DNA from 2 places in the Clostridium sp. 'White wine YQ' genome. Region 1 is predicted to be linked to the other one. Evidence: riboswitches for the same ligand, from Rfam matches in the RefSeq annotation. Region 1 holds a riboswitch; the other holds the start of a gene.
What was found. Region 1 has a riboswitch for lysine ahead of PTZ02_RS15520 (amino acid permease). Riboswitches for the same ligand answer to the same signal wherever they lie in the genome.

Region 1 (5,693 bases):
CTCTCAATTGTACTAACAATGTGCATAGATAGTCCGTATAATATTTTATTATTAAACTTTCTATTTAGTTTCCTCCCCGCCTCTTTTAGAAACCTATCAATAATACTTACTACCTTTTTATCTACTACTTTATATAATTCTTCTAAATTATCATTTCCTATAGTTAAAATATACTTCTTTAGGTATCTATCCATATCTAAACTCATGATAAGCTTAATATCTTTTTCATTCATTCCCTTAGCTTCTAAAACCTTTTTCTTTTCTTCAAGAGCATCATAAAAATTATAATTTGATTTTTCTTCTGTTTCCCATGTATTTATTCCACTGGATGTAAACTTTAATGCATCTTCATTTAAAAACTTATCTACTTCTTCTTTATTATTTTTATATTTTAAAGCGCCTTTAATTATATAGTCCGGAAGATCTTGACTGTTTATATATAAGGATTCTTCACGATTTAGCATATTATTTAAAAAAGCTTTTGCGCAACATAGTTTTATATCACTTTTTAGTTGCCCTATATTATTAGGACAATCATATAATAATAATGCCTTAAGGGTGTTAGATGTTACAGTAATATCTGTTTTTATGCATTTAGCTTCATTCTTCAAAAAGGTTTTTATCAAATCATATCGTTCTTCTAGACTTCTTTCTCTAAGTGACGGCAACTTTATTGTCATAGGAATTCTTCTAGTAAAAGTTTTTAACAACCCTGATTGTGTATTCTCTGTTGTTGCACATATAATTAAAACCTTTATGTTGTTTTCAAATTGTGTTTCTCCGAGCTTCCTATATACACCTTTATCAATTATATAGAAAAGCATTTCCTGTCCTTCAGGTGGGAGTCTATGTACTTCATCTAAAAATAAAATCCCTCCATTAGCTTTTTCAATAAGTCCGTCCTTGTCTTTATCTGCACCAGTATATGATCCTTTTTTAACGCCAAACAGTTGAGCCATTAATAGCTGTGGATTATTAGAATAATCTGCACAGTTAAATGTTACAAAGGGACTATCATCCTTGAACTTTCCTATTTCTTTAGCATACTTAAACATTGTTTCTGCAAACATAGATTTACCTGTCCCAGTTTCTCCAAACAAAATAGTATGAAGCCCATCCGGTGGATACACTATCGCTGATTTAGCTTGCAATATTGAGTTTCTAAGAGAAATGCCCGTCCCTAATACATTTTCAAATACATCTACACTTGTTTTACTATATTTAGAGATTGATTCATCTAACACCTTGTACAATACAGGCTTTCCTTCAATTTTCTCTACTCTTCCATGACTATATAGTTTATTAAGGTCACTTGATGCATTTGTTCTTTGTATCTCTAAAGTTTTAGAAAGCTCTATGGCTGATATTCCTGTTATATTTCCTCCACTTTTATATTGCCTTAAACAAAGCTCATATAAAGTTTTATATACCTTATCTATCCTTTTCATAAAATGATACACCCTTACTATGAATGAATTTTTCTCAAAAATATTACTAATAGAAAAATTATATAACATATTTAAACATTTACACAACTTATGTTTAAACATGATTATATCTTAAAATAAATTAAGACGTCTCAGTATGCATATTGCGTACTAAGACGTCCATCCCTAAAAATCTATTGTTTTTTATGTTTACTTATTATTTATTACGTATTGTTCTAATCTAATGTTATAGTAGTTTATCCAACTGACTCTTCTAATTCTTGTGGTTCAACATTTTCGAACTCTACATCCTCTAACTTAACTACCTTTGTTTTATATTTTAATTTATAAATAATCCAAATTCCTAAGAATAAAGGAAGACCTATATATGAAGAAATTAGTCCACCCCAATCAATATTTTCAGCTTCAATATAGCTAACTCCTTGTCCTAAAACAACAATGCTACATAAAGCTAGTGCTAGTATTGGTCCTATTGGGAATAACTTTGCTTTATATTTTAATTTACTCATGTCTTGCTTCTGTGCAACATATGCTCTTCTAAAACGGAAATGACAAAGTGCTATACCAAGCCAAGCTACAAAGCCTGCTAAACCTGATGCTGCAACTAACCATACATATACTGTACTTTCAGCATATATACCAGTTAAGAAACAAGCAGCTGCTACTAAAGTTGTTAAAAGCACTGCATTTATAGGAACACCTTTTGAATTAACTTTACCTAACCACTTAGGTGCCATGCCTTCTTTAGCCATAGCAAATAGCATTCTGCTAGATGCATACATACCTGAATTTCCACAAGAAAGTACAGAAGTTAATATGACTGCATTCATTAATGATGCTGCTGCTGCGATTCCTGCTTTTTCAAATATTAGTGTAAATGGGCTTGTTTCAACTCCAGCTTGAGTATAAGGAATAATTGCTCCAACTACAAAGATTGTACCTATATAAAATATTAATATTCTCCAAAATACAGAATTAATAGCTTTCGGAATAGTTTTTTCTGGATTTTCACTTTCTCCTGCTGCTACCCCTATAAGTTCAGTTCCTTGGAATGAAAAACCAGCTATTAAGAATATCATAAATATTGATTTAAATCCGCCAACAAATGGTGCTCCATCAACAGTGAAATTCTTGAATCCAACCGCATTTCCTCCAAGAATTCCTAAGATAGTTGCAACTCCTATAACTAAAAATACTATTACAGTAACTACCTTAATTCCAGCAAACCAGAATTCAGATTCTCCATAAGACTTTGCTGATAATATGTTTAATGCAACTATTATAACTAAGAATATTGCACTCCATAATACTGCTGGTACATTTGGAAACCAAAACTTCATTAATAACGATCCGGCAACTAATTCTGCTGCTACTGTTATTGCCCAGTTATACCAATAATTCCAACCAAGAGCAAAGCCTAATGCTGGATCAACAAATTTAGTTGCATATACACTAAATGATCCTGATACAGGCATGAATGTTGCCATTTCTCCTAAACTTGTTATTAGGAAGTATACCATAACTGCGATGCATCCATAAGCTACTAATGCTCCACCAGGTCCAGCTTGATTAATTGTTGCTCCTAATGCAACGAATATACCAGTTCCAATTGAACCACCTAAGGCTATCATATTTAAATGTCTTGCCTTTAAACTTCTTTTAAGTTCTTGATTATTTCCCTCTATTTGAGAATTTGAGTTACTCATTTTGTCCTCCTTAAAAATAATTTTCTTTTAAAAATTAAAAAAACCCTGAGCATTCACTCAGGGCATCAATATATTCATACATAAAGGTAAATACGAAAATATATTAAACACGCATCAGTGATAGCTCTCCACAAAATAATTTGTGACAGTCTTGCACATATTTTATGCAAGCCCAGCATTACAATCTTAAAGCATTGATTGTACACTTCGGCAAAGTTTCCTTTAGAATTGCTTCATTGTGCTTACCTCAGCAATTTTACTCTTAAACTTTGCGCCTCTATCTAGACTATATTGTTTTAACTTCCAACTTATTATATACTTCGACATTGTGATTGGTCAATAGTAATTTTTACAATTCATTAATTTCTTAGATTTTATAAAAATTCTATCTTTATCTTTCATTTACTATTCTTTTCGCCAACTTTCAAGGTTTTGAATCTTTATAGATAAATATTAAAATTCATGAAAATTGTTATTTATTTTGTATATTTTTAATATTTACTATACCTGCCATTAATGCTACATTATATATAATGAGTTACACAGTATATTTACATATTCTAAAATAAAAGGGGAGAATTATATGAGAAAATCTAGTTTTTATTATAATAAAGGCTTATTAACTAAAAATTCTATAATTTTGGGTTCTGGTTTGATTGCACTTACAGTGCTTAGTATCATATTTTATCTACAATCAAAAAGCAGTTTTTTTATTTTTTATCTTTTAGTCACTTATGCTATTTTTCTTCCTGGAATCTTAAGTTCTTCAGGAGTTCTTATAAGAAAAAGCTGTGAATTTGTTATTATCGAGGATTCAAATATAACAATAAATACTATAGGTATTTCAAAAAAACAATTTACTGTAAATGAGATTAAAGAAATAGCTACTGACAAAGATAAAATAAAAATTAGATATAAAAAAAATAAAACTTTTATAGTTAGAGCAAGATATATGGACTCTTATGATAATTTCAAAAAATTAAGTAAGACCTTAACTCAATTAAGTCCACGTAAATAATGTATTTAAAAGGCTAATTAAAATCTGTTTGAAAGATTTTAATTAGCCTTTTATGGTTTTTATAGATAACTTAATTTATTCTTTAATATTGAACATTTTTTAAGCACAATCCTTTAGCTTGAGCTATAGGTCCGGCTTCAGCTCTTTTCTTCTCATCTAATATTCTTTCTACATCCTTATCGTTAAGCTTTCCCACCCCAACTTCTAATAGGGTTCCTACAATGATTCTTACCATATTCCATAAGAAACCATTGCCATTTACCTCTACTTCAATCATTCCATCATTTTCAGTTATATTAATATAATTAATAGTTCTTACTGTTGATTTAGAATTGGATTTTAAACTTGTAAAGCTTTGAAAATCGTGAGTCCCAATTAAAACTTCTGATGCTTTTTTCATATCATCTAAATTTAATTTTTCATTTGAATGATATGCATATTTTCTATTAAATACATTTCTAAACCTATCATTATATATTCTATATACATAAGTCTTTGATTTGACATTATATCTTGCATGAAATCTTTCTGTTGTATCTTTCATACTTCTAACAACTATATCTTCTGGCAAATATTCATATAAATAATCAAGCATTTCATCTATAGACATATTACTATTAGTACGGAAATTAGCTACATAGTTTTCCGCATGTACGCCTGAATCAGTTCTTCCACAACCTATTACTTGAATTTCCTCTCCTGTCATTTTAGATAAAACAGATTCAATTTTTTCTTGTATAGTTGGCGAATTTTCCTTCTGTCTTTGCCATCCTTTATATCTTGTTCCATCATATTGTATTAATATTTTTAAATTTCTCATATGTTTCCACCTTTAATTTTTTATTAATATCTGTAATTTTACATTTAAATTATATCCATATGTTTTGAATAAATCCATCAATTTTCATATTAATAAAATAGCAGAGATAAATTATTTTTAATTCATTAAATATATTTTCAAATAATATATTTATAGAAGCTTACCTTTTATAGGGTCTTAAGTTCAACTAATAACTTATTTATGTGGTAATAAATTAAGTTACCTATAAAAAATCCTATACATATTGTAATAAGCGTATTGGAGATTATAAAATGCAGAATTTTAAAATTGGTAGTAAAATGCTTCTATTTTATTCTAATCAAGATAGCGATAAAACAAAGTCTATATGGAATAAGCAAATAAAAGGTTTCGAACTTTATGAATTATTCTGGATTCTTATCTTATTTAGTATCGGTGGTTTTTTGATAGAAAGTTTTTGGTGTTTTATAAAAAATGGATATATAGAGAGCAGAAAAGGACTTATCTTTGGTCCCTTCTGCCCCATATATGGTGTTGGTGCAGTTGTTTTTCTCTTCTTACTCAATTCCTTTAGAACAAATATACTTAAATTAGCACTAGGAAGTTTTTTCTATGGTTCTTTAGTTGAATATATATTTAGCTTTTTACAAGAGAAATTATTTGGTAGTGTTTCTTGGGATTATAGTAATATTCCTTTTAACATAAACGGCAGAGTATGTCTT
Region 2 (5,693 bases), on a different contig from region 1:
TTGGAAATATTAAGGCTTCTCGTGCAGTGGGAATGGCTAATAATAAAAATCCAATTCCTATAATTATTCCTTGTCATCGTGTTATAGGAGCAAATGGCAAATTAGTAGGTTATGCTGGTGGCTTAGGCATCAAAGAAAAATTACTGGAAATAGAAAGCAAGAGAACTGAATAAAATAATATTACATATAGGTGATTAATGTGAACAAGGAAATTAGAGAAACATTTTTTAGCTTAGCAGATGAAGAATATAAAAAATTTCAGAGTGGATTATGTCCAAACGTAGATAACATAATTGGTGTTAGGTTACCATATTTAAGAAAAATAGCAAGACAGCTAGCAAAGGGTGATTGGAAGTCTTATATTAATTCAGCTAAAGATGACTATTTTGAGGAAGTCATGCTTCAAGGAATGGTTTTAGGCTATGTAAAAGATGATGTGAATGAAATATTAAATTATATATCAAACTTTATACCTAAAATTGATAATTGGTCCGTTTGTGATAGCTTCTGTGTAGGATTGAAATTTACTAAGTTTAATCTGGATAAAGTTTTCTCATTTATAGAGTATTATTTAAAATCTAAAGAAGAGTTTGAAGTTAGATTTGGAATTGTAATGTTAATAGACTTTTATATTAGTGAAGAATATATAGATAAAGTGCTTATGTTATTAGATAACATAAAACATGAAGGGTATTATGCAAAAATGGGGGTAGCTTGGGCAGTTTCAATGTGTTATGTTAAGTTTCCAGTAAAAACAATGAAATATCTAAATAACAATACTCTTGATGATTTTACATATAATAAGGCATTGCAAAAAATTAGAGAGTCCTTAAAAGTCAGTAAGGAAACAAAAGATATTATAAGAAACATGAAACGAAAATAATAGGAGGAGTAAATGTCATTAAAAGAAGAGGAAAAATGGAATGCAGTAATTAATAATGATGAAAATTATGATGGAGTATTTTATTATGGAGTAAAAACTACAGGGATTGTTTGTAAGCCTTCTTGTAAATCAAAGGAACCATTAAGAGATAATGTAATGTTTTTTAATACTTTTGAAGAGGCAATTAATAAGAACTTTCGTCCATGTAAAAGATGTAGGCCAGATCTTTTGAATTTTAATCCAACTGAGGAACTTGCATTTAGGATTAAAAAATTATTTGATTCATATTATTCAAGTAATATAGAATTGGAAGAGAAATTAAAAGATTTAGGAGTAAGTCAGAATCATATGATTAAAGTTTTTTCTGATAAATTTGGTATTACACCAGTAAAATATATAAATGCACTTAGAATCGAGAAAGCACTAGCATTACTTGAGAATACAGACGATACCGTAATTAATATTGCATTTTTATGTGGATTTGAAAGCAATTCAAACTTTTATGGATTTTTTAAAAAACAAATAGGAATGACTCCAAGTGAGTATAGAAGTAGATTATAAATAATCTACTTATTTTTTTTGATAATTAATGGAAAGTAAGCTTTACATTCTGGAAAAATAATGCTATTATATATATGGAAAGTACACTTTCCATCAGAGGAGGTATATCTTTGGAAAATCGATTAGAAGAAATAAGAAAAGAACGAGGAATTAAGCAAGAAGAACTTGCAGAAGCATTAGAAGTTTCAAGGCAAACAATAGGTTCATTAGAAAATGGACGATATAATCCATCTATAGTACTAGCCTTTAAAATAGCAAGATATTTTGAAATGAAAATCGAAGATATTTTTATATATGAGGAGGAAGAGAAATGAAAAATAAAAGAAATCTTTTGGATTTAGTATTATTGATTTTAGGCATTTCAATGTTACTTTTAGGCAAATTTATACTAACAGATGAAAATGTGAAAAGTATTTCAGGGATGTGTCTTGGATTTGGGTCAGCATTTTTTGTACTAGGAATAGGAAATTTAATTGGAAATTTTACAACATCTCGATTAGAAGATGAAAAAGTTAAAAAATTTAAGGATATTGAGGTTAATGATGAGAGAAATATTATAATAAAAGAAAAATCAGGTTATATGGCAAGCAAGATAATGAATTATATTATCTGCATACTTGTTTTAGCGTTAGGGTTTATGAATGTAGATAAATTAATCATATTTCTAGTTATCTCATTACTTTTAGTAGAAGTAGTATTATTTATAGGTTTCTCAAATTACTATTCAAAAAGAATGTAATTTGTGTTTGTATTATAAAATTCTTGGTGGAGTAAAAACTCCACCTTTTAAATTCTAGGCAAAACACATTAATGTAAAAAATATACAAACATGGGTTGACTTAGAAGAATCCATAAGGTAAACTTATTCTATAATTTAATATAACCTCACTTATGTAGGTGAGGTAGAGGCGCGATACTTAACAGTTTTTAGAGAAGTTTGAGAAGCCATGATACTAAAAAGAAGGAAATATCGCCGAAGCTTATAATATTCTCAGTATTATTTGCTGGGTCTGCAGTTAAGAGCTGCAGGACTGTCTCAATAAACATCCCAGTTTATTGAGTTGTGCTATCTCATTTGGGAAAGGGAGGGATTAAGGGCAAATACGCTTATTGCGATCTGAGTTCATCTCAGATCTTTTTTTATTCTTAATTAGAAACAAAGGTAGCAGTGAAGCTATTTAAAAGATAAAGATAAATTAAAAGAAGTGAAAGGGGAAGGGAATATATGAAGAAAAAACTATCTGTACTATTGACAGCAGTACTGTGTATAGCTGCATTAGGTATTACTGGGTGTGGGACAAGCAAAACAAAAGAAACAAGTTCCAAAGAAGAAACATTTAAGGTTGGACTTGAAGCTGGCTATGCACCATTTAACTGGACTCAAATGGATGATTCAAACGGAGGAGTTCAAATCGATGGCAGTGCAGAATATGCTGGGGGTTATGATATAGAAATAGCAAAAAAGATTGCTCAAGGGCTAGGTAAAAAGTTAGTTATAGTAAAAACAGAATGGGATGGTCTTGTACCAGCATTAACTTCAGGTAAAATTGATGCTATTATTGCAGGAATGTCTCCAACAGCAGAACGTAAGCAAACAATTGATTTTTCAGATAATTATTATAAATCAAATTTGGTTATGGTTGTAAAGAATGGTGGAAAGTATGATGGTGCAACCTCAATTCAAGATTTTAAAGGTGCTAAAATTACTGCACAGTTAAATACATTTCATTACACTGTAATCGATCAAATACAAGGAGTTAGTAAACAGCCAGCTATGGATAACTTTCCAGCTATGAGAGTTGCACTTGAATCAGGAATGATTGATGGTTATGTATCTGAACGTCCTGAAGGTGTTAGTGCTGAAACAGCAAATAACAATTTTAAGATGGTAGAATTTAAAACTGGATTTAAAACATCGGATGATGATACAGCAATTGCAGTAGGGGTAGTTAAGGGAAGTGATTTAACTACAAAGATAAATGAAGTTTTATCAGGTATCTCAGAAGATGAGCGTACAAAAATTATGGATACTGCAATAAAAAATCAGCCTGCAGCAAAGTAATAATTATTATAAACCGAGTGCAGTTAATGTAGTCGGTTTTTTAATGTTTTAGAGGTTTAAGATGGAAAGGGGAGAAAATATGAGTTCGGATTGGATAATTAGAATTATATCTCAAAATGGGCCAATGTTTATTCGCGGTGCAGGAATTACATTATTAATATCCGTAATTGGAACTATATTAGGTTCAATTATAGGTTTATTTGTAGGAGTTGTTCGTACTATTCCAATGCCTCAAAAAGGCGTAAAAAGGTACTTATTAAAATTGATTAATATCGTCTTTTCAATTTATATTGAATTTTTTAGAGGGACACCAATGATTGTGCAAGCTATGGTAATATACTATGGTTCCGCACTAGCTTTTGGGATAAATATGAATAGATTTTATGCAGCAATTTTTATAGTTTCAATTAATACAGGTGCATATATGTCTGAGATTGTTCGTGGAGGAATTGTTTCAATTGATAAGGGGCAATTTGAGGCAGCTAATGCAATTGGAATGAATCATATACAAACAATGTTAAACGTTATTTTACCACAAGTAATTAGAAATATCTTACCAGCTACAGGAAATGAGTTTGTAATTAATATAAAGGACACCTCGGTACTTAATGTTATTTCAGTAACAGAACTATATTTTCAAACCAAATCAATTGCAGGAAATAACTTTAGATATTTTGAATCGTTTTTCGTTGCCTGCGTTATCTATTTTGTTATGACTTTTACAGTAACAAGAATACTACGTTTTATAGAAAGAAAATTAGACGGACCAGAAAACTATATAATGTATGCAAATCAGATGCAAGTAGAAACTCCAGAAGATATAGTTCAAAGAACTAGGAATAATTATGATGATAGATTTTAAAGAAGGGAGAGTATTTGATGGAAAAAGTAATAGATATCAGACATCTAAGCAAATCCTTTGGAACACATGAAGTGCTGAAAGATATAGACTTTTCAGTGAAAAAGGGAGAAGTAATATGTATTATAGGCTCTTCCGGTTCAGGAAAATCAACTCTTTTACGATGTATAAATCTATTAGAGAGACCCAGTGGAGGAGAAATTATATATAAAGGTGAGGATATATTAGATGATAAACATAACATAAATAGATATCGAACCAAATTAGGAATGGTGTTTCAGCAATTTAATTTGTTTAACAATCATAATGTTTTACGTAATTGCACAGTCGGACAAATGAAAGTGTTAAAACGTACAAGAGAGGAAGCAGAAAAAGTTGCAGCAAAATATTTGAAAGTTGTAGGAATGGAGCAATTTATTAACGCTAAACCTAAGCAATTATCGGGAGGACAAAAACAAAGGGTAGCTATAGCAAGAGCTCTTTCCATGGAACCAGATGTTATGCTTTTTGATGAACCTACTTCAGCGCTAGATCCTGAGATGGTTGGTGAAGTGTTAAAGGTTATGAAGGAACTTGCTGAATTGGGCCTTACTATGCTTATAGTAACTCATGAAATGGGATTTGCAGAGGAGGTTTCAGATAGAGTAGTCTTTATGGATAAAGGTGTAATTGCAGAAGAAGGAAATCCAAAAGAAATATTCAAAAATCCTAAAAAAGAACGTACAAGGGAATTTTTAAAAAGAACTCTAAGAAATTACGAATAGAGTAACTATTATTTAAAAGTTGTGTATTATGTACTAAGTAGAACAATAATTTATAAATGTAACATCGTATGTAGTGAAGATGTTTGGTTGCTTTATGAATTTAAGTATTGGGAGTGTTAACTAATGAGGGAATATAATTGTAATGAGGAGAGAGCGTGCTCCATTAAGCCTCCATGTCCAACCGGAGTTATTTTGGCATGTGGACAAGGTGGATATGTAGATTTGTCTAATATGCCAACAAATGGATCAACTTTAGCTAGTGTAAGCATTGATACAACTTTATTAACTAGAGCAATTGTAAAGATTGACTTTAGTTGTATATTGAGTTATTCAGTGACAGTACTAGAGGAGCTGGATCTTATTTTTACACTAGTTAGAACTAATATTAGAGGAGAAGTTAAAGAGTTAGCATCTTGGCCCTATAAGATATTAATGGATCAAATTGTTAGCGGAGCAGAAGAGGATCAATATGTGTTTATAACATTAGAAAAAAATGAATCTTTTAGCATTGAGTATTGTGATGAACTATTATGTGGAAGCTCTAGCACCTATTCCATAAGAGTA

Region 2: linked by a shared signal. The riboswitch ahead of PTZ02_RS03780 (transporter substrate-binding domain-containing protein) and the one ahead of PTZ02_RS15520 (amino acid permease) in region 1 are both predicted to bind lysine.

Annotation. Positions count from the first base shown of each region.
Region 1 covers NZ_JAQYUU010000005.1:281,093-286,785, forward strand. Annotated here, with positions in the region: gene PTZ02_RS15515 (sigma 54-interacting transcriptional regulator) at 1-1,448, opposite strand, end outside; gene PTZ02_RS15520 (amino acid permease) at 1,685-3,154, opposite strand; lysine riboswitch at 3,268-3,442, opposite strand; gene PTZ02_RS15525 (hypothetical protein) at 3,738-4,172, shown strand; gene truA (tRNA pseudouridine(38-40) synthase TruA) at 4,255-4,992, opposite strand; gene PTZ02_RS15535 (putative ABC transporter permease) at 5,265-5,693, shown strand, end outside.
Region 2 covers NZ_JAQYUU010000001.1:775,430-781,122, forward strand. Annotated here, with positions in the region: gene PTZ02_RS03755 (methylated-DNA--[protein]-cysteine S-methyltransferase) at 1-173, shown strand, start outside; gene PTZ02_RS03760 (DNA alkylation repair protein) at 200-883, shown strand; gene PTZ02_RS03765 (bifunctional transcriptional activator/DNA repair enzyme AdaA) at 896-1,444, shown strand; gene PTZ02_RS03770 (helix-turn-helix transcriptional regulator) at 1,555-1,758, shown strand; gene PTZ02_RS03775 (hypothetical protein) at 1,755-2,183, shown strand; lysine riboswitch at 2,340-2,521, shown strand; gene PTZ02_RS03780 (transporter substrate-binding domain-containing protein) at 2,670-3,506, shown strand; gene PTZ02_RS03785 (amino acid ABC transporter permease) at 3,586-4,368, shown strand; gene PTZ02_RS03790 (amino acid ABC transporter ATP-binding protein) at 4,386-5,129, shown strand; gene PTZ02_RS03795 (DUF4489 domain-containing protein) at 5,253-5,693, shown strand, end outside.